Regions from separate parts of the Neobacillus sp. S1115 genome, predicted to be linked through region 2. Evidence: riboswitches for the same ligand, from Rfam matches in the RefSeq annotation. Region 2 holds a riboswitch; each other region holds the start of a gene.
What was found. A riboswitch is a leader RNA that binds a small molecule or an ion and turns the genes downstream of it on or off. The one in region 2 is predicted to bind lysine.
Positions count from the first base shown of each region.

Region 1: it holds a riboswitch for lysine, as region 2 does, so the genes downstream of both, ACZ5B7_RS23780 (aspartate kinase) here and dapA (4-hydroxy-tetrahydrodipicolinate synthase) in region 2, are expected to answer to the same signal.
Region 3: it holds a riboswitch for lysine, as region 2 does, so the genes downstream of both, ACZ5B7_RS20440 (amino acid permease) here and dapA (4-hydroxy-tetrahydrodipicolinate synthase) in region 2, are expected to answer to the same signal.
Region 4: it holds a riboswitch for lysine, as region 2 does, so the genes downstream of both, ACZ5B7_RS26225 (ABC transporter substrate-binding protein) here and dapA (4-hydroxy-tetrahydrodipicolinate synthase) in region 2, are expected to answer to the same signal.

Region 1 is NZ_AP038275.1:4,853,552-4,858,056, forward strand. It holds gene ACZ5B7_RS23770 (succinate dehydrogenase cytochrome b558 subunit) at 1-13, opposite strand, end outside; gene ACZ5B7_RS23775 (YslB family protein) at 434-877, shown strand; gene ACZ5B7_RS23780 (aspartate kinase) at 973-2,190, opposite strand; lysine riboswitch at 2,294-2,471, opposite strand; gene uvrC (excinuclease ABC subunit UvrC) at 2,538-4,313, opposite strand; gene trxA (thioredoxin) at 4,445-4,505, opposite strand, start outside.
Region 2 is NZ_AP038275.1:4,083,427-4,087,931, forward strand. It holds gene ACZ5B7_RS19755 (D-2-hydroxyacid dehydrogenase) at 1-717, opposite strand, end outside; gene ACZ5B7_RS19760 (alpha/beta hydrolase) at 816-1,769, opposite strand; lysine riboswitch at 1,998-2,178, shown strand; gene dapA (4-hydroxy-tetrahydrodipicolinate synthase) at 2,291-3,178, shown strand; gene ACZ5B7_RS19770 (sulfite exporter TauE/SafE family protein) at 3,379-4,149, shown strand; gene ACZ5B7_RS19775 (LytS/YhcK type 5TM receptor domain-containing protein) at 4,184-4,505, opposite strand, start outside.
Region 3 is NZ_AP038275.1:4,215,878-4,220,382, reverse strand. It holds gene ACZ5B7_RS20440 (amino acid permease) at 340-1,821, opposite strand; lysine riboswitch at 1,923-2,112, opposite strand; gene ACZ5B7_RS20435 (YitT family protein) at 2,384-3,199, shown strand; gene ACZ5B7_RS20430 (PH domain-containing protein) at 3,276-3,890, opposite strand; gene ACZ5B7_RS20425 (DMT family transporter) at 4,111-4,505, shown strand, end outside.
Region 4 is NZ_AP038275.1:5,323,050-5,327,554, reverse strand. It holds gene ACZ5B7_RS26235 (amino acid ABC transporter ATP-binding protein) at 1-218, opposite strand, end outside; gene ACZ5B7_RS26230 (amino acid ABC transporter permease) at 215-898, opposite strand; gene ACZ5B7_RS26225 (ABC transporter substrate-binding protein) at 996-1,790, opposite strand; lysine riboswitch at 1,859-2,043, opposite strand; gene ACZ5B7_RS26220 (M20/M25/M40 family metallo-hydrolase) at 2,224-3,873, shown strand; gene ACZ5B7_RS26215 (TVP38/TMEM64 family protein) at 3,971-4,505, shown strand, end outside.

The sequences.
Region 1 (4,505 bases), 770 kb from region 2:
GATTCCCCGCCATTGATTTACCCCCTTTTAAATTTTAAAAAATGATGTTAAGTTTTAACTTCCTTCATTAATATAACCTAGCATCACTGTGACAATTATGTGACATGTCCATTTTACTCCCAACATCATAGAGCGTCAAGGAAACGGATACATAAAAAAGCGTTGAAAACTAAAATTTTTATAATATATTGATATTATGATAGATATGAATTTCAGCATGTTATCATTTTGTAAGCGCTTTATTTTTGCTTGTAATTACCAACATCTTACGGGAGAATTTTTTTCCTATATCGGAAACGATAATTATGATAAGAAATAAGAACATATATTGTAAAATAATAAATTTCTTTGCGACTTCTTTACATTATTAGAAAACTGTACTGAAACAGAACTCGATTTGTATATAATAGAATGATAGAAAGAGGGGAAGTAAATGAAAGATAGTGCAGTAATGGACCAAGATCTACAAACGCCTGAACCAAGGACAGTCTCTATATTTGGCTATGAATTAATTAGAGAAGTTCTTCTCCCTGAGATTTTCGGCAAGGACACTCCTGAAATTCTTTACTGGGCAGGGAAACGTCTCGCTCGAAAATATCCTTTGGAAAGCTACGAAAGCCTGATAGATTTTTTTGCAAAAGCTTCATGGGGTGAGTTAGAAATTAAGAAGGAAGCAAAAAATGAGCTGGAACTCGAGTTGGCAAGTCCAATGATTGTATCGCGTGTTAAATCAAAAGCGGAAAACTTCTTTCAACTTGAAGCAGGCTTCCTTGCTCAGCAAATCGAAGTCCAAAAAGGGGCTATTGCGGAAACCTTCGAACACCCGGTCAAAAAATCGAACAAAGTTTGCTTCACAGTCAAATGGGATAAAGACTAAAAGAAAGGGGGGCAAAGCCCCCCTTTTCTTAACGCATAAATTCAACTACGCCTCATGAACCTTCCAGCCGGACTCGCCAATCGGCGAGTTTTCATTTAATTTTGCCCAAGTTCAAATGCCTCGTGCAGGGCTTCTACTGCATTCAGCATATTTTTTTCTTCTACTACAGCCGATACTTTGATTTCTGAGGTGCTGACCATCTTTACAGGAATATTGCTGTTCGCAAGAACCTCAAACATTTTCGCAGCCACACCAGGATTAGAAATCATTCCGGATCCAACAATTGATACCTTTGCCAGTTTATTCTCAGCATCAAGCTGGTCATAGGCAAGTGTTTCTTTATTGTTTTCGAGCACATTTAAGGTTGGGATCCAATCATCGGTATGGATGGAAAAGGAGAGATTGGCTGCTCCCTCTTCTGTTGTGCTTTGAATAATAATATCCACGTTAATGTGATTTTTGGCCAATGTCGTAAAAATAGTTGATAAGCTTGTTAATGAATTTCTAAGCCCTAAAACAGTAACCCGTGTAATTCCATCTTCAAACGCGACTCCGCGTACGACTAAATTTTGTTCCATCGTTGCTTCCCCCTCAATTACAGTTCCTTCAACCTTTTCCATGCTAGAGCGGACCTCAAGCCTTACATTATAATTTTTTGCAAACTCGACCGCTCTTGGATGTAGAACTCCCGCACCCAGATTGGCCAGTTCAAGCATTTCATCATACGATACTGATAATAATTTCCGAGCATTCTTGACATAACGGGGATCCGTTGTAAATACCCCGGTTACATCGGTATAAATATCACATTTATCCGCATTTAACGCAGCCGCCAACGCAACGGCAGTTGTATCGGAACCCCCGCGTCCGAGCGTAGTGATTTCCCCGTCTTCAGTAACCCCTTGGAATCCGGCCACAATGACGACTTTTCCAGCATCAAGCTGGTTTTGAACAGCATCAGTGTTTATTTTCGAAATCCTTGCATTGCCGTGAACAGGCTCTGTCATAATTCCAGCCTGCCAGCCTGTAAAGGAAACAGCCTCCAGCCCTTTTTGGTTTAAGGCCATTGAAAGCAATGCGATCGTTACTTGCTCACCTGTTGAGAGCAGCATATCCATTTCCCGCTTATTCGGCTGCTCGGATATTTCCTTTGCCATATTAACAAGCTGGTCCGTCGATTTTCCCATCGCCGAAACAACGACCACTACTTGGTTTCCACGTTCCTTTTCCCCCCGCACACATTCTGCGACATTTAGAATTTTTTCAATGCTGCCAACGGAGGTCCCGCCAAATTTCTGTACTATTAAACCCATGTCTTCCCCTTCTCTCAGTCATTCTTGTAAAAAAATAAAAAGCAATGGGAGCATATCCCATTGCTTTGAAAACACAAAATTAACATTTTCGCGTTAGTAGACAATGAAAGATAGCGCTCCAAGACAACGGTCTTGACAATCCGGCATTTTTTCAATGACGAACCAGCGGAGAAAATAATGAGAGTTTCCCTACTTCGGCGAACATTCCCTTTCAAAGCCTATCGTTGAAGCTCATCCTTCTCCAGGCCTTTACTCTTGAAGCTCGCACCTCTACCTTCACTTTACTTATAAAAGTGATAGTCTATTAAATTTTTATTCATTATAGCATAGTAATATTAGAGTGACAATTATTGTGACTGAAGTTTTTTTATTAATTCTTCTGCCACATTTTGGGGAATTCCAATCCCTCTAAATTCCTCAAGAGTTGCCTCTTTCATTTTCTTAACGGAGCCAAATTCCTTTAATAGCTGCTTCTTCCGTTTTTCGCCAATCCCAGGAATGTCGTCAAGTAAGGATTGGAATGCAGTTTTACCGCGTGTCTGCCGGTGGAAGGTAATCGCAAAGCGGTGAACTTCATCCTGGATTCGCTGGAGTAAATAAAATTCCTGGCTATTCCGGGCAAGCGCTACAATTTCTAATGGATTCCCATACATAAGCTGTGATGTGCGGTGCTTCTCATCCTTGACCAGTCCAGCAAGAGGAATGTCCAGCCCCAATTCATTTTCTAGTACATCGCGGACAGCTTCCACATGTCCCTTTCCACCGTCAATGATGATCAAGTCAGGCAGTGGAAGCTCTTCCTTTAGAGCCCTCGAGTATCTTCGCCTCGTTACCTCTCTCATCGATTCATAATCATCCGGGCCTTCAACAGACTTAATTTTATATTTCCGGTATTCCCGCTTGTTTGCTTTGCCATCTGTAAAAACAATCATCGCTGAAACTGGGTCTGTTCCTTGAATGTTAGAGTTATCAAAGGCTTCTATCCGGTGGGGAGTATAAATGCCAAGCATTTCTCCGAGATTTTCAACGGCTTTGATCGTTCTTTCCTCATCTTTTTCAATAAGAGAGAACTTTTCATTCAAGGCGATTTTCGCATTTTTAATTGCCATTTTGACAAGGTCCTTTTTCTGGCCCCGCTGCGGCTTAATGACTTTTACTTCCAATAACTGCTCAGCCATCTGCAAATCCACATCGTCCTGGATGAGAATTTCCTTCGGTTTAAAATGGTTCGTCTTTTGATAAAATTGGCCGAGGAAGGTAAGGATTTCTTCTTCCGGCTCATTATAGATAGGGAACATCGAAACGTCTCGTTCAATCAGCTTCCCTTGCCGCACAAAAAATACTTGAACACACATCCAGCCTTTATCAACGGCATAGCCGAATACATCACGGTCAGTAAAATCAGTCATCGTGATCTTTTGTTTTTCCATGATCGTTTCAATATGAATGATTTTGTCACGGAATTCCTTTGCTCTTTCAAAATCAAGCTCTTCCGCGGCAGCCTGCATTTTTTCTGTCAGGTCCTTTTTTATTTCCTTATAACCGCCATTTAAAAAGCGGGTAATTTCATCGGTCATTTGTTTATACTGTTCTTCAGATACCTCATTTACGCAAGGCGCCAGGCACTGCCCCAAGTGATAATAGAGGCAAACTCGGTCAGGAAGCGTAGAACATTTGCGGAGCGGGTAAATCCGGTCAAGCAGTTTCTTTGTTTCGTTGGCCGCCCCTACGTTGGGATATGGCCCAAAATACTTACCTTTATCCTTTTTTACTTTTCTTGTAATAATTAGCTTTGGGTGTCTTTCCGCAGTCAGCTTAATAAATGGATAAGTCTTATCATCCCTAAGCATAACATTATATTTCGGGTCATATTTTTTTATTAAATTTAATTCAAGCAGAAGTGCTTCGATATTGGATGAGGTCACGATATACTCAAAGTCTTCAATCTCGTTTACTAAGCGAAGGGTTTTCCCATCATGTGAACCGGTAAAATAAGACCGGACACGGTTCTTTAATACCTTCGCCTTACCAACGTAGATAATTGATCCTTGACGATCCTTCATCAAGTAGCAGCCGGGCTGGTCCGGCAGCAGTGTTAACTTTTGTTTAATGGTTTCATTCATTCCGGCCGCTCCTCTCCACTTAGAGTTTCTCTTCAAATTTTAAATCAATCTGCCAGTAAATTAAAGAGGGAGTCTTTAGAAAAAAGAAAACCTTAACCGATGTACCGGTTAAGGTTATTTTAATTGAGGGCTTATAGATGCTTTTGAAGTAAGCCAGCTAAAGCTTCTTTTGGTTGGAAGCCGACAGTTTTA
Region 2 (4,505 bases):
TTCCAAAGCTTGCAGCAATGATTCTTCATCCACCGATGCTCCCCGCCCTACATTAATAAAACCGGCATTTGTTACTTTTTGAAAGACTTGACTATTAAAAAATCCAGCCGTTTCTTCCGTCAGCGGCATCGTGTTGATGATCACATCCATTTCCCCTAGGATGGTAAAATGAGATTCAACAGCCAAAGCCTCTTTAAAATACTCTTTTTCTTTTCCACTTTGGGAGACGCCGTAAACCTCCACTCCGAAACTAGAAAAAAGCTTGGCGACAGCCTGCCCAATTTCACCGGTTCCATAGACCATCACTTTGAGTTCATTTAATAGCTTCGGAGTCCGTTGCTGCCATTTTTTCTGCAGCTGTAATTCCCGAAACTCCTCGTGACATTGTAAGTCTCTTAATATGTAGCTTAAACAATACTCTCCGATTCTTTGACCAAACGTACAAACTGTCCTTGTTAAAAGTACACTATCGTCCCAGGTCTTTTTATATAAAAAGCGGTCAACTCCCGCACCGAGCGAGTGCACCCATTTTAAATGACTGTAATCGTAATCCGATTTGAGATTAAAAGATACAAGTGCATCCGCCCATTTCAAATCCTCCTGAGTCACTTCAGCCTCGGGGATATAACGGAAATTCTTTTGGACGCCCGCATTTTGGATGTATGCTCGAAGCTCCTGATACATGGGGCTGACAATTAAAATATTTTCGATTTTCACAATAATTCACCTCTTCAACATTAACTCCATTTTAAGGATAATTGGGAAAAAACTCAAAAAAGAAGAGCAAGGCTGTAAATCCCCTGCTCTCTACCTCATTATTTGGAAGCTGCAGATGCTTTTTGATGAACAAATTCCTTCATCAAATCAAAGGACTCCACAGCTTCATCCTGGTCCGCAAAAAATTGCAGGAAACCATGGACCATACCCTCAAAGCGTTTAGCGGTTACTGGAACGCCCGTATCACGTAACCGCTTTGCATACATTTCCCCCTCATCTCGCAGCACATCATACTCCGCCGTTAAAACCAATGCCGGCGGCAGACCGCTTAGATCCTCTGCTTTGATTGGTGATGCATATGGATGCTTTCGGTCCTCTTCTTTTTCAAGATATAAAACCCAGAAAAGTCTCATATGAGTGTTTGTTACCCCAAACCCATCGGCATTTTTCGAATAGGATGGGTAGATGGAGGAACCATCTAATGGATGGAAATCGATAACAGGATACATTAAGATTTGTTTAGCGATTTTTGGCCCCTGCAGGTCTCGCGCCATTAAAGTCACCGCAGCCGATAACGCTCCTCCGGCACTGTCGCCTCCGACAATAATATTATTTGGATTGCCATTTAACTCAGACGCATGCTCAGCAGCCCATTTCACCGCTGCATAACAATCCTCAGGGGCGGCTGGGAACGGATGTTCAGGCGCTAATCGATAATCAACCGAAATAACTTTTGCACCGGTGTGAATGGTTAATAATCGGCCCAGCACATCATAGCTATCTACATCACCAACGACAAATCCGCCGCCATGGAAAAAAAGGAACAACGGAAACGGACCTTCACCGGCTAGCGTATAGATACGAATAGGTACTTCCTGCCCTTTAGACCCATCGATTGTACGATTTTCAATGGCTTGTACCTGAGGTCTTTCGTTTTCCGGCGGCAGAAATGCCAATGCCGCCCCTCGATAATTGATTAGATCTTCCGTTGTGTTGAGCTCTCCTAATGGATTTCCCGCTAGAAATTGCTCTACATATGGTCTTAATGTCATCCAAAAACTCCTCTCGTATTTTAAAAGATTATGAGGAGAAATCGCATCGGTGCTACCTTCGGTCAAGTTTACCAGTGATTTCCTTTACTTATATATGATGATACCCAGTTTCCATATAACTATCAATAAATATACGATTTTAGTATTTTTTATCAAAAACCCTTGAACAAATAGGAATATTCTGTTATATTAATTTTAATTACATACTTCTTACTTCATACCTTATGAAGTGAGGATAGAGGCGCAAAGACCATCAGTAAACCATCCAAGGGTAATGAGACCCGTTGACGGTGGCGGAAAGGGGAATTTGCCGAAGCTTCTGAGGATCTCATTGTTCCGGGAGCTGGTTCTGTTATTGAATAAATACAGAATTGTCATATAGGAAACTATATGGAGGGCTATCTCACGCAGGGGAACTTGTAAAATTAACGTTTCTGATGCAGCTGTTGGGCCTTTCCCGCAGCTGCTTTTTGCGTTTGGCCTTACCTCTTTTTAAAAATAATTTTAAAAGGGTGAAATTCATGTACTTTGGCCAAGTTTTAACAGCAATGGTGACTCCGTTTGATCAGGATGGCGAAATTGATTTTAATGCGACGAGAGATTTAGTAAATTATTTATTAGCGAATGGTACTGACGGGTTGGTGGTTTGTGGAACAACCGGTGAGTCCCCTACCTTATCAACTGAGGAAAAAGTGGCTTTATTTAAATTTGTGGTTGAAGTTGCGGACGGGAGAGTTCCCGTTATTGCAGGGACTGGCTCAAACAACACAAGAGCCTCAATCAGTCTAACAAAGCTAGCAGAAGAAGTCGGTGTAGACGGCATCATGCTCGTTGCCCCATACTATAATAAACCATCCCAGGAAGGCATGTATCAGCATTTTAAAGCGATTGCTGAATCTACTTCTCTTCCGGTAATGCTTTATAATATTCCAGGGCGCAGTGTCGTCAATATATCTGCTGAAACGGTCATCCGCCTTTCTCAGATTCCTAATATTGTAGCGGTTAAGGAAGCTAGCGGCCACTTGGATGACATGGCCGAAATTATTAAACAAACTGCTGATGACTTTTCTTTATACAGCGGTGATGATGGAATGACCTTGCCGGTGCTTTCGATTGGCGGCGTTGGTGTGATTTCCGTTGCATCCCATATTATCGGGAATGAAATGCAGGATATGGTGTCACGCTTTAAAAATGGGGATTTAGCAGGCGCTGCTGCTGCACACCGTGAATTACTGCCAATTATGAAAGCTTTATTTGCAGCACCAAGCCCAGCACCTGTAAAAGCAGCCCTAAATATGAAAGGGGTCAACGTCGGCGGTCTGCGCTTGCCGTTAATTCCTTTAAACGAAGAGGAAACCAGAACACTTCAGAATGTCCTATTGCAAAATAGGGAACTGGAAGTTATTTAGAGTAATACCCGAAAGCAGGACAAATCGAGCGGGCTCCCGTTCGATTTGTCCTGCTTTTTTTAATTTCTGCTTCCCCCCCTATCCTCACTGCAAAAATATTTCTTTAATAAATTCAGAAAAGTGTTTACAAAACCTTCTTCAAACTCTATAATTCACATATATTTACTCGGAATTAGTCACAAAAGAAGGAGGCCCCCAACATGAGCATAGGAATTGCATTAATGGGATTATTAGTTGGTTTATTGGTAGGTCTAACAGGGGTTGGAGGGGCAGCGTTGTTAACCCCGGTGCTCATCATGGTCGGAATTCAGCCTTCCATTGCGGTGGGAACGGACCTAGTTTACAACTCCATTACCAAACTGTTTGGAGTCATTCAGCATTGGAGACAGAAAACGATTAACTTTAAACTCATGAAGTATCTTGCAATCGGAAGTGTCCCAAGTGCAACAGGAGCCATTCTCATCCTTCAGGTCTTTGAAAAATATTTCCACAATCAAGAACAAATTATCAAACATGGACTTGGCTATGTCCTTATTCTAGTGGCCACAGCCATTTTAATTAAGACATTTTTTGATAATAAAATCAGGCCGAACCGCTGGCAATTAAGGCCGATTGAGGAAAAACGAACATTAACAATTTTAATCGGTGCCGGTTTCGGCTTTATCGTCGGCCTGACTTCAATAGGATCAGGATCATTATTTGCCCTTGCCATGCTATATCTCTACCGTTTGAAAGGATCTGAGCTGGTTGGCACCGACATTGCCCATGCCTTTTTATTAGTGACTGTTGCCGGACTCCTTCACGCGAATGCCGGAACTGTCAATTATATGCTTGTAGGGAACCTGTTAATCGGGTCGATCCCAGGCGTTTTAGTAGGGAGTACCTTATCTTCAAAAGTACCGACAAAGCCCCTTCGTACGGTCATCTCAGCGGTCATCATTTTTAGCGCGTTAAAACTTATCGGATTATAATAAGAAAGAGCTTAAACGTTTAAGCTCTTTTTTGTTAAAATTCAGTTTCTAACTTTAAATGGCTATCCATCTGAACCATTTTATATTCTGTTATAAAGGCAGGTAATGTGATGGTAATGGTCGTTCCAACATTTAAGATACTCTCAATATCAAGCTTCCCGTTCATTGTCTGAATGGTTTTCACCGCGACCATGGAACCTAATCCTGTACCCTTTGTTTTACTGCTGTAGTAAGGCTCACCGAAGCGGTTTATTTGCTCTTTGCTCATGCCGACACCGGTATCAACAATTTTAACGGTGACCTTATTTTTTTTAAGCGCTGAAACAACATGAAGCTCCCCGCCGTTTGGCATTGCT
Region 3 (4,505 bases), 130 kb from region 2:
TTACGAGGGACTTAAAAAAATAAGAGGATTAGTTGTGCGTCCATTTTTCTTACTATAAAAAGGATAAATTAAACCTTGAAATCCACTAATTTTATTATTTATTGTGAGTTAATGCTCCATATTGAAGAACCTGTTGATTGGAGCGGAAGGCGCGAAGACTCCTGCGGGAGTACGGGGCAGGGGAGACCCCGCAGGAGCTTTAGCGACGAGGAGGCTTCCCGACAAGCCCGCGGAAAGCGAAGCGCCTGGAGCGGAAATCAACAGACATATTTAAAAGAGCCTTACATAAAAAAAGAGCTGCCCCCTAAAAGTTACACTTTTGGGACAGCCTCTTTTATTTTAATTATTTAAATCACACTTCTTCAAAGGAATTACCTTTGTTTTCTTTGTGAATTTATAGCCTAACCAAAGGATAAGGAATAATGGCAGACCGATATAGGATACTAATACACCGTTCCAATCAATATGGTCGCCCATAAATGCTGAATAGTTTTGCCCAATTACGACAATGGCGCAAACAACAAAAGCAAAGATTGGGCCAAATGGGAACAACTTTGATTTATATGGCAATAAGTTTAGATCTTTGCCTTGTGCCACATAAGCTCTGCGGAAGCGATAATGACAAATCGCAATTCCTAACCACGCGATAAAGCCGGACATACCTGAAGCATTTAAAAGCCATACATAAACTGTACCATCGCCAAAAAGGGATGCCAGAAAAGCAAGTGTTCCGACTAATGCTGTTACAATTAAAGCATTAACTGGCACACCATTTTTGTTCAATTTACCAAGGAATTTCGGTGCTTTTCCTTGACGTGCCAAATCCCAAAGCATCCGAGTCGATGCATACATTCCTGAATTACCTGCTGATAAAACAGCTGTTAAAATGACTGCATTCATGACAGAAGCAGCAAATGCGATTCCGGCTTTTTGGAAAACAAGCGTAAATGGACTTACAGCAACATCTCCATTAGCAAGGTTTTCATTTGTATAAGGAATAATAAGACCGATAACAAGAATAGCTAACACATAGAATAAAAGAATTCGCCAAAAAACTTGCTTTACTGCACGTGGGATTGATTTTTCTGGGTTATCTGTTTCACCCGCTGCAACACCTAAAAGTTCAGTTCCTTGGAAGGAAAATCCAGCTGCCATAAAGATTCCAAGCATGGCCATGAAGCCGCCATGGAATGGTGCATCTCCAACTGTAAAGTTTTTAAAGCCGATTGCTTCATTTCCCATAATTCCAAAAATCATTAATGTACCAGCAATGATAAAGATCACAACAGTTATAACTTTAATTAATGAGAACCAATACTCCGCCTCGCCAAATCCCTTAACAGAAAGATAATTTAACAAGAACATGATAACTAAAAAGAGGCTGCTCCACAATAGTGAAGGAGAATCTGGAAACCAAAATTTCATAATCATTGTTACAGCAGAAAGTTCTGCTGCAATCGTAATGGCCCAGTTGTACCAATAGTTCCAGCCTAGGGCAAAACCAAGGGATGGATCCACGAATTTCGTAGCATAGGTACTAAAGCTTCCTGCAACCGGCATGTAGGCACCCATTTCAGCTAAACTTTGCATTAAGAAATAAACCATAATGCCGATAACAAGATATGAAAGAATCGCTCCGCCAGGTCCCGCACTATGGATAGCTCCGCCGCTGGCAAGAAATAATCCGGTCCCGATGGTTCCACCAAGAGAAATCATCGTAAGATGGCGGGACTTTAAGCTCCGTCTTAATTCATTTTTATCATTTTTTGGACCCGTGGGCCTAGTGTATATTTCGTCTTTTCTTACCTGCGCTGTTTGCATGTTTATGACTCCTTTAAATTTTTTTATTGGAAGGAGTTTGGAATAAAAAATACCCTCGAAGCAGATTCGACGGCATTTGTATATACCCCGCATCATACCTTCCGAAAGATAGCTCAACACGTAAAGCTGGTAAGGCTAAACGTGACAGTTCTGTTCCTGTTCGGAGACAGCCCCAGCATGTTTCTCCAGAGAGAAAAACACACTTCGGCAGCTTTTCCTTTCAAACGGAGTCAAAAACATCTCTGCGTCTCGTCCATTTTACTGATAAAAACCGCGACCTCTACCTCATCGGTTTTGATGAGGATTTAATATTAAAAATGATATATTACTAGAGTATATACGTTTTAATAAATTTGTCAATATTATATATTGGAAACGAGGGATTAGGGCTTTTTGTAAGGTGAATATTAATGTAATATGCCTTTATAATTATTCAACTTATTCTTTGGGTGCTATTTCCAGATAATTAATTGTTTTTTAAATATATTAATTAGTTTACATCCTAGCTATGAATCGTTATCATTTTTTTAAAATAAATAGTGGAAAGACAGGAGAAATATTCATGCAGATGGTTGGAATTATGATCGGCTCTTTTGTAATTGTAGCTGCATTCAATCTTTTCCTCATCCCTCACGAGGTTTTAAGTAGCGGGATGAGCGGAATTTCGATGATAATAGGAATGATTACCCCCATAAACACAGGAGTGGCTAATCTTTTGTTGAACCTTCCCCTTTTAATCATTGGCTATAAAATGCTGGGAAAAAGATTTATCTTTAATTCAATCTTTTCAGTGTTCGTTATTTCTTTAGGCCTTTATTTAGTACCAGTATTTCCAGTCGCGAAAGATACCATCCTCTCATCAATATTTGGCGGAGCTTTGACCGGTCTAGGGGTTGGAATCGTATTTCGAAGCTCGGGTTCAACGGGTGGATTTGATATCATCGGAATGATTGTTTCCCGGAAGAAAGACTTCCCAATCGGGGTGCTACTCTCCGGAATGAACGCGGTTGTCATTGTAATTAGCGGATTTTTATTCAATTGGGATGCGGCCCTCAATACGTTGGTTTCGATTTTTGTTACAGGAAAAGTGGTTGACGCTATTTATACGGACCATGTCAAATTAACTTTAATGATAATAACAGAAAAGGGAGAAGAAATGAGAAATCATTTGGTGGCCAACTTATACCGTGGACTCACCATTATGGATGGGGTTGGAGGATATACAAATGGCAGCCGAAAGATTTTAATCTCGGTCATTTCAAGATATGAGTTAAACGAGGTAAAATCTCTTATTTCTGAAGTCGATCCGACAGCTTTTGTGAATATTACAGAAACGATAGAAGTAATGGGGTTGTTCCATCGGCCTAGCCCGCATTAATGTTTTTAAAAAAATAGGCCGTCTCAATACCATGGGAGTTTAGTTCCCTTTAGGTGACGGCCACTACTTTGTATTTTTAATTGTTTATATATTTTTCAAAAACAAAGCCAAAATCTTTGACACAATATTGTTTTTTACTTTCCTCGAGCCACTGGAATGCAGCCTGATTCAACATTTTAAATTGAACAACCAAATTGTTGTCAGAAGTGGAGACGCGCCCTAATGTTGTGGAAGCGACATCGAGACTTTGCTTGGCAAACTGAAGGGAAATATCATTTTCATGAGTAATCTCGGAAATTTTTATAAGTGCCTTGTATAAATCTTTGACTTCTTCGATATACTTTTTATGAATGTCAACGGAGAAAGGCTGAGAGCCGATTTTGAATTTGATTTCCACGTCTAGGTCGACTGTACCAGCCGTTTCCAACATAACATCTGATATTTTACTTGTGGCATAGCTGTACCGATGAAGCATCCGCTTTTTGCTTGTAGCACTAGTACCATCAAGATGGATGAGAGCATTGTTTGTAAAGCAATACTCATCAGATTTTGATTTAATTAAGAAATAAATCTTTTCATTATCCTCATGCATCACGTAATCATCGGCATCCACTTTATCATAATCGGAAGGCTTAATCACCGACCCTACATCACTTAATCCCAACAAATCTGCAGCCACTTTTCCAAACATAGTGTCAACCTCTTTCTACTTATAATATTTGCCATTCTTATGTACGAATTTGAGGAACAGAGGTTTCGTTATTTGAATGACAATTTTAAATTTATTTCCAACATTTTTAGAATATGTATTTTATTTTAAGGGAATTTCAGTATTAACAAATTATTCAGACATCTGTTATACTTTAAAGTATTGAACTATTCAAAGCTGACAAGAGTTAAAGGGGAAAACCATGCGTCCTATCATTTTAGGCATCTTTGCCGCTTTCTTTTTTGCATTTACATTTATTTTAAACAGGGCAATGGACCTTGCTGGTGGAAGCTGGGTTTGGAGTGCATCACTAAGATATTTCTTTATGATTCCATTTCTATTGCTTATTGTAATGGGTAGGAAAAATTTTAATCCGCTCTTGAAAGAGCTGAAAACGGCACCAGCAAAATGGATTTTGTGGAGTAGTATTGGTTTCGGTTTGTTTTATGCACCGATTTGTTTTTCTGCTTCCTATGCCCCCGGTTGGCTAATTGCTGCAACCTGGCAAATAACCATTATTTCAGGTTCTCTTTTAGCTCCTCTTTTTTATGAAAAGGTTATGACCATTGACGGCCCTATTATAGTGAGAGGGAAAAT
Region 4 (4,505 bases), 1.2 Mb from region 2:
TTAAGATTCGTTTTTGCGGGATTGATTTTTTCCGTATCGATGATAATGTCTCCGGCTTCTGCTGTCTCTAAAAAGTTTAAACAGCGGAGAAGGGTACTTTTCCCTGAACCACTCGCACCGATTAGGACAACAACCTCTTTTTCTTTTACGTGTAAATCAATATTTTTTAAAACTTGTAGTTCCCCGAAAGATTTTGATAGATTTTTAATTTCAATCATGCGGCTGCTGCCTCCTTCGGTCTACTGACATCCAACCTTTTCTCCAATCGGTTTGTGAACCACGTGAAAATTAACACGATAATCAAATAATAAAGTCCGACAACAAAGTAGGTTTCAAATGGCATATAGTTTTCCCCTTGGACGGTAAGGGCAGTGTTAAATAAGTCTGTTACAGAAATATAGGCAACCAGGGAAGAATCTTTTAAGCTGATAATGAACTGATTCCCTAGCGGCGGGATGGCTCGTTTGAAGGCCTGTGGAAAAATAATTCTGCGCATTGCAAGCGGGTAGGACATCCCTAGCGATCTTGCAGCTTCCATTTGCCCGCGGTCAATCGATTGGACAGCCCCCCTGAAAATTTCCGCTATATACGCACCGGTATGAATGCTTAACGCAAGCGCCCCGGCAGTAAAGCTGTCAAGGGTTAGAAAATTCGCGATTCCATAATATAGGAACATAATTTGAACGATTAACGGAGTCCCGCGGATAAGCCCAATATAAATATCAGAAATCCAATTAAGAAATTTGATAGAAGAGATTTTAAAACTGGCAAAGATGATTCCAATGATTAATGCAAATAGCAGAGAAATAATTGTAATGGAAATCGTCATCCATGAGGCTTTCAAGAAGGCCATACCATGCTCATTCAGGATGCCGATAATGTTTTGCCAAAAAGTCATGATTTCATTTCAACCTCCTTTGAAAAAACGTAAGCCCCAAGCATGGAGCTTACGTTATCCAATTTTCCTATTTTGCGTCTTAAAGATGTGCGGGTGCTTACTTTTCAAGTAAGTTTTCGTTGAACCATTTTTTGCTGATTTTTTCGTAAGTGCCATCCTTCTGCATGTCGTCAATGGCTTTGTTGATTTTATCAGCAAGCTCTTTGTTACCTTCTGCAACCGCAACACTAACGCGGTCCTCATTTAGCAGGTTGCCAATCGGCTTTATTTTTAAACCTTTTTCGTTTTTCGCATTCAAACCGACGATTTTATCAGTAATAACGGCATCTAAACGGCCAATTGCTAAGTCTTGAAGAGCGTTAACATCAGATGGATATCCTTTTACTTGATCGGATAGTTCCAGGGCCATATCTTTCCAAGTGCTAGCCTGGATTACACCGATTGTTTTTCCCTTTAAATCATCTTTTGAAGTAATATTACTGTTGTTCTCAGCCACAAAGATTTGGGCGCCGGATAAATAATATGGGTTTGTGAAGTCTACTTGCTTATCACGTTCAGGTGTTGCTGTCATACTTCCGATAATCGCATCGTATTTTTTAGCTTTTAAACCTTGGATGATCGTTTCCCATTGATTAGTCACAGGATTTGCTTTTACACCAATTCTTTTAGCAATCTCATTTCCAATCTCTACGTCAAAACCAGTTAATTTGTCATCTTTCTTAAAGTTTAATGGCGGATATTGCCCGCTCATCGCAAACGACAGTGTACCCTGTTTAATTAGACCTAAATCTTCACCCTTTGCCTGGTTTGTTTTAGCTGTGTCTTTCGAACCGCATGCTGCTAAAATCACCAGTAATGCAGAAACTACTAATATCATAAGTTTTCTCATGATGCTTCCCCCTTTTTAATATAAAAAGCACCGTCCATGTGACGGTGCCTGACACCCTCATTAAAAGCTTTGAATTAGATAGTTCTCCACAATTCTTAAAGGAATTGTGACAGTTCTGCCCCATTTCGAGTGCAGCCCCAGCCCTCTGAAAACAGTGATTTCAGATGCTTCGGCGATTTATCCTTTTTCCTATTTTCATAGATTTCACTGAATCTCCAATAGGATACTTATATAAACCGCGACCTCTACCTCATCTCAAAAGCTTAAAGATGAGGAATTAATATTCTTTTCGCAATAATTAGTATAAGTAAATATTTATACATAATCAAGTATAAATTCACTAGAATATTTCCCCATTTGAAAAGACTTGACGAAAATTTGTTAATTGGTATACATTTTTCTACAATACTAATCTTATAAAAAAGGGGTCAGAATGATGCTGCAATGCCGTGAGGATGTATTGGCATTCACGAACCAGCTCGTGAATATCGAAAGTATTGTGAATACAAAGGGTGAAAAAACAATTGCCCAATATTTATATAAATTTATTTCTGCTTTTCCTTATTTTTCAAAAAATCCTTCTCACATGACGATGTCTCAAACCATACAAGATGAACATGAAAGATATAATGTATTGGCATTTGTCAAAGGTACAAAAGGGAATAGCCGCCGTACAGTCATTTTGATGGGACATATGGACACGGTTGGAATTGATGATTTTAATCATCTAAAAGAACATGCGTGTTTTCCGGATCAACTAATGGCTGCGTTAAAGAGGGAGGAACTGCCGGCTTCAGCGAAAGAACATTTAGAATCGGGTGACTGGCTGTTTGGGAGAGGCGTACTTGATATGAAAAGCGGAGTGGCCAGCCATCTCTATCTATTAAAATACTATTCTGACCATCCGGAAGAGCTTGATGGAAATATCGTCTTTTTGGCAGAATGTGATGAAGAGGACAGCTCTCACGGAGTTTTATCTGCCTTAAAGGTTCTGAAAAGCTGGAAGCAGGAGCATGGTTTTGACTATGCTGCGGCGATCAATTCCGATTTCGTCTCCCCGCGCTTTGCAGGAGATGAAAATCGCTATATCTATATGGGGACAGTAGGCAAGCTTCTGCCATCCTTTTTTATTACTGGTGCAGAAACGCATGTTGGCTCTTGCTTTGAAGGGCTTGATCCTAACTTTATCGCGGCGGAGCTGACGAAGCAGATTGATTACAATCCCGAGCTTTGCAATGAGGCCTTAGGTGAAATCACGGTTCCCCCTGTTTCTTTAAAACAAACAGACCTGAAACCGTCTTATACCGTTCAGACCGCGTTGTCTGCCTATGTATACTACAATTTCTTCATCCATTCCTGGTCTCCAAAGGATGTACTGGTAAAATTAAAAGAGCAGGCTCGGATTGCATTTGAAAATGCCTTGAATGCTTTTAATGAAAGATATAAGCAGTTTAGCAGCTTAAGCGGCGAACCATATTTCAAACATCCTTGGCAGCCAAGAGTGTTCACATATGAAGAAATGGAACAACAGTTGGTTATGGAGCACGGTGATACCTTTATCACGCATATGAATCAATTTAAAGAGAATTTAATGGAACATAAGGAATTGGATACACGCATGTTTGCGGCAAGGGTCGTAGAAGAGGCATGGAATTGGATGAAGGACAAAAACCCTGCCATTATCCTGTTCTATTCATCACTATATTCACCAAGAATTGAGTTGTCCGGCAAGACAGGACAGGAACAGGCCCTGATTGATGCTTTAAATCAGGCAGTAGAATCGATTCAGCCAGCCTATCCACATCCAATCGTAACGCGGAATTTCTTCCCGTATATCTCAGATATGAGCTTTGTAGCTCTAAGTGATGACGAAGAAGGAATAGAGGCTGTTTCCAATAATAATCCTGGCTGGGGAACAAAGCATTACGTGGAGTACCAAGACATCCGCGACTTAAATGTGCCGGTCATCAATATTGGCCCTTATGGACTAGATGCCCATAAAAAGCTTGAAAGAATGGAGATGTCCTATTCCCTTGAAGTGGTGCCGAATCTGACCAATCTTGTCATCCGAAATTTATTAAAATAATGAAACTGGGTGTCCTAAAAGGGGCGCCCTATATTTTTTTGCCGGTAAATTATAAAATGGAAGAATGTTATAAGGAACGATATGATTGGAGGAACAGATGGAGGCGCACATATTAGCTTGGTTTGAAAACAGCGGCACATTTGCAATATGGCTAAGTATCTTGTTGAATATCATCATTAGTTTCCTAGGGGTTGTTCCGAGCGTTTTTCTAACTGCGGCCAACATCACTTTCTTCGGATTTGACCAAGGTCTATTAATTTCGATTCTTGGTGAGGCCTTTGGAGCCATAATTAGTTTTTATTTATATAGAAAAGGTATCAATAGGGTAAAAAACAAGATTGCGATAAAAAATAAATTTTTAGATAGATTGCAAAATACGCAAGATATGGAAGCATTTTGTCTGATATTCGCACTTAGGATTTTTCCGTTCATCCCTTCTGGAATGGTGACGCTTGTTAGCGCTGGAAGCAAGGTTGGGATTATTAATTTTTCCATCGCTAGCACGTCGGGGAAAATTCCTGCCCTATTAATAGAGGCGTACTCCGTGAAGCAGGTTTTGGATTGGAGTTTGCAAGGGAAAATTATTTTAGGGTTATGTTCAATTTTCATGGTAGTTATTTTAATAAAAAGGT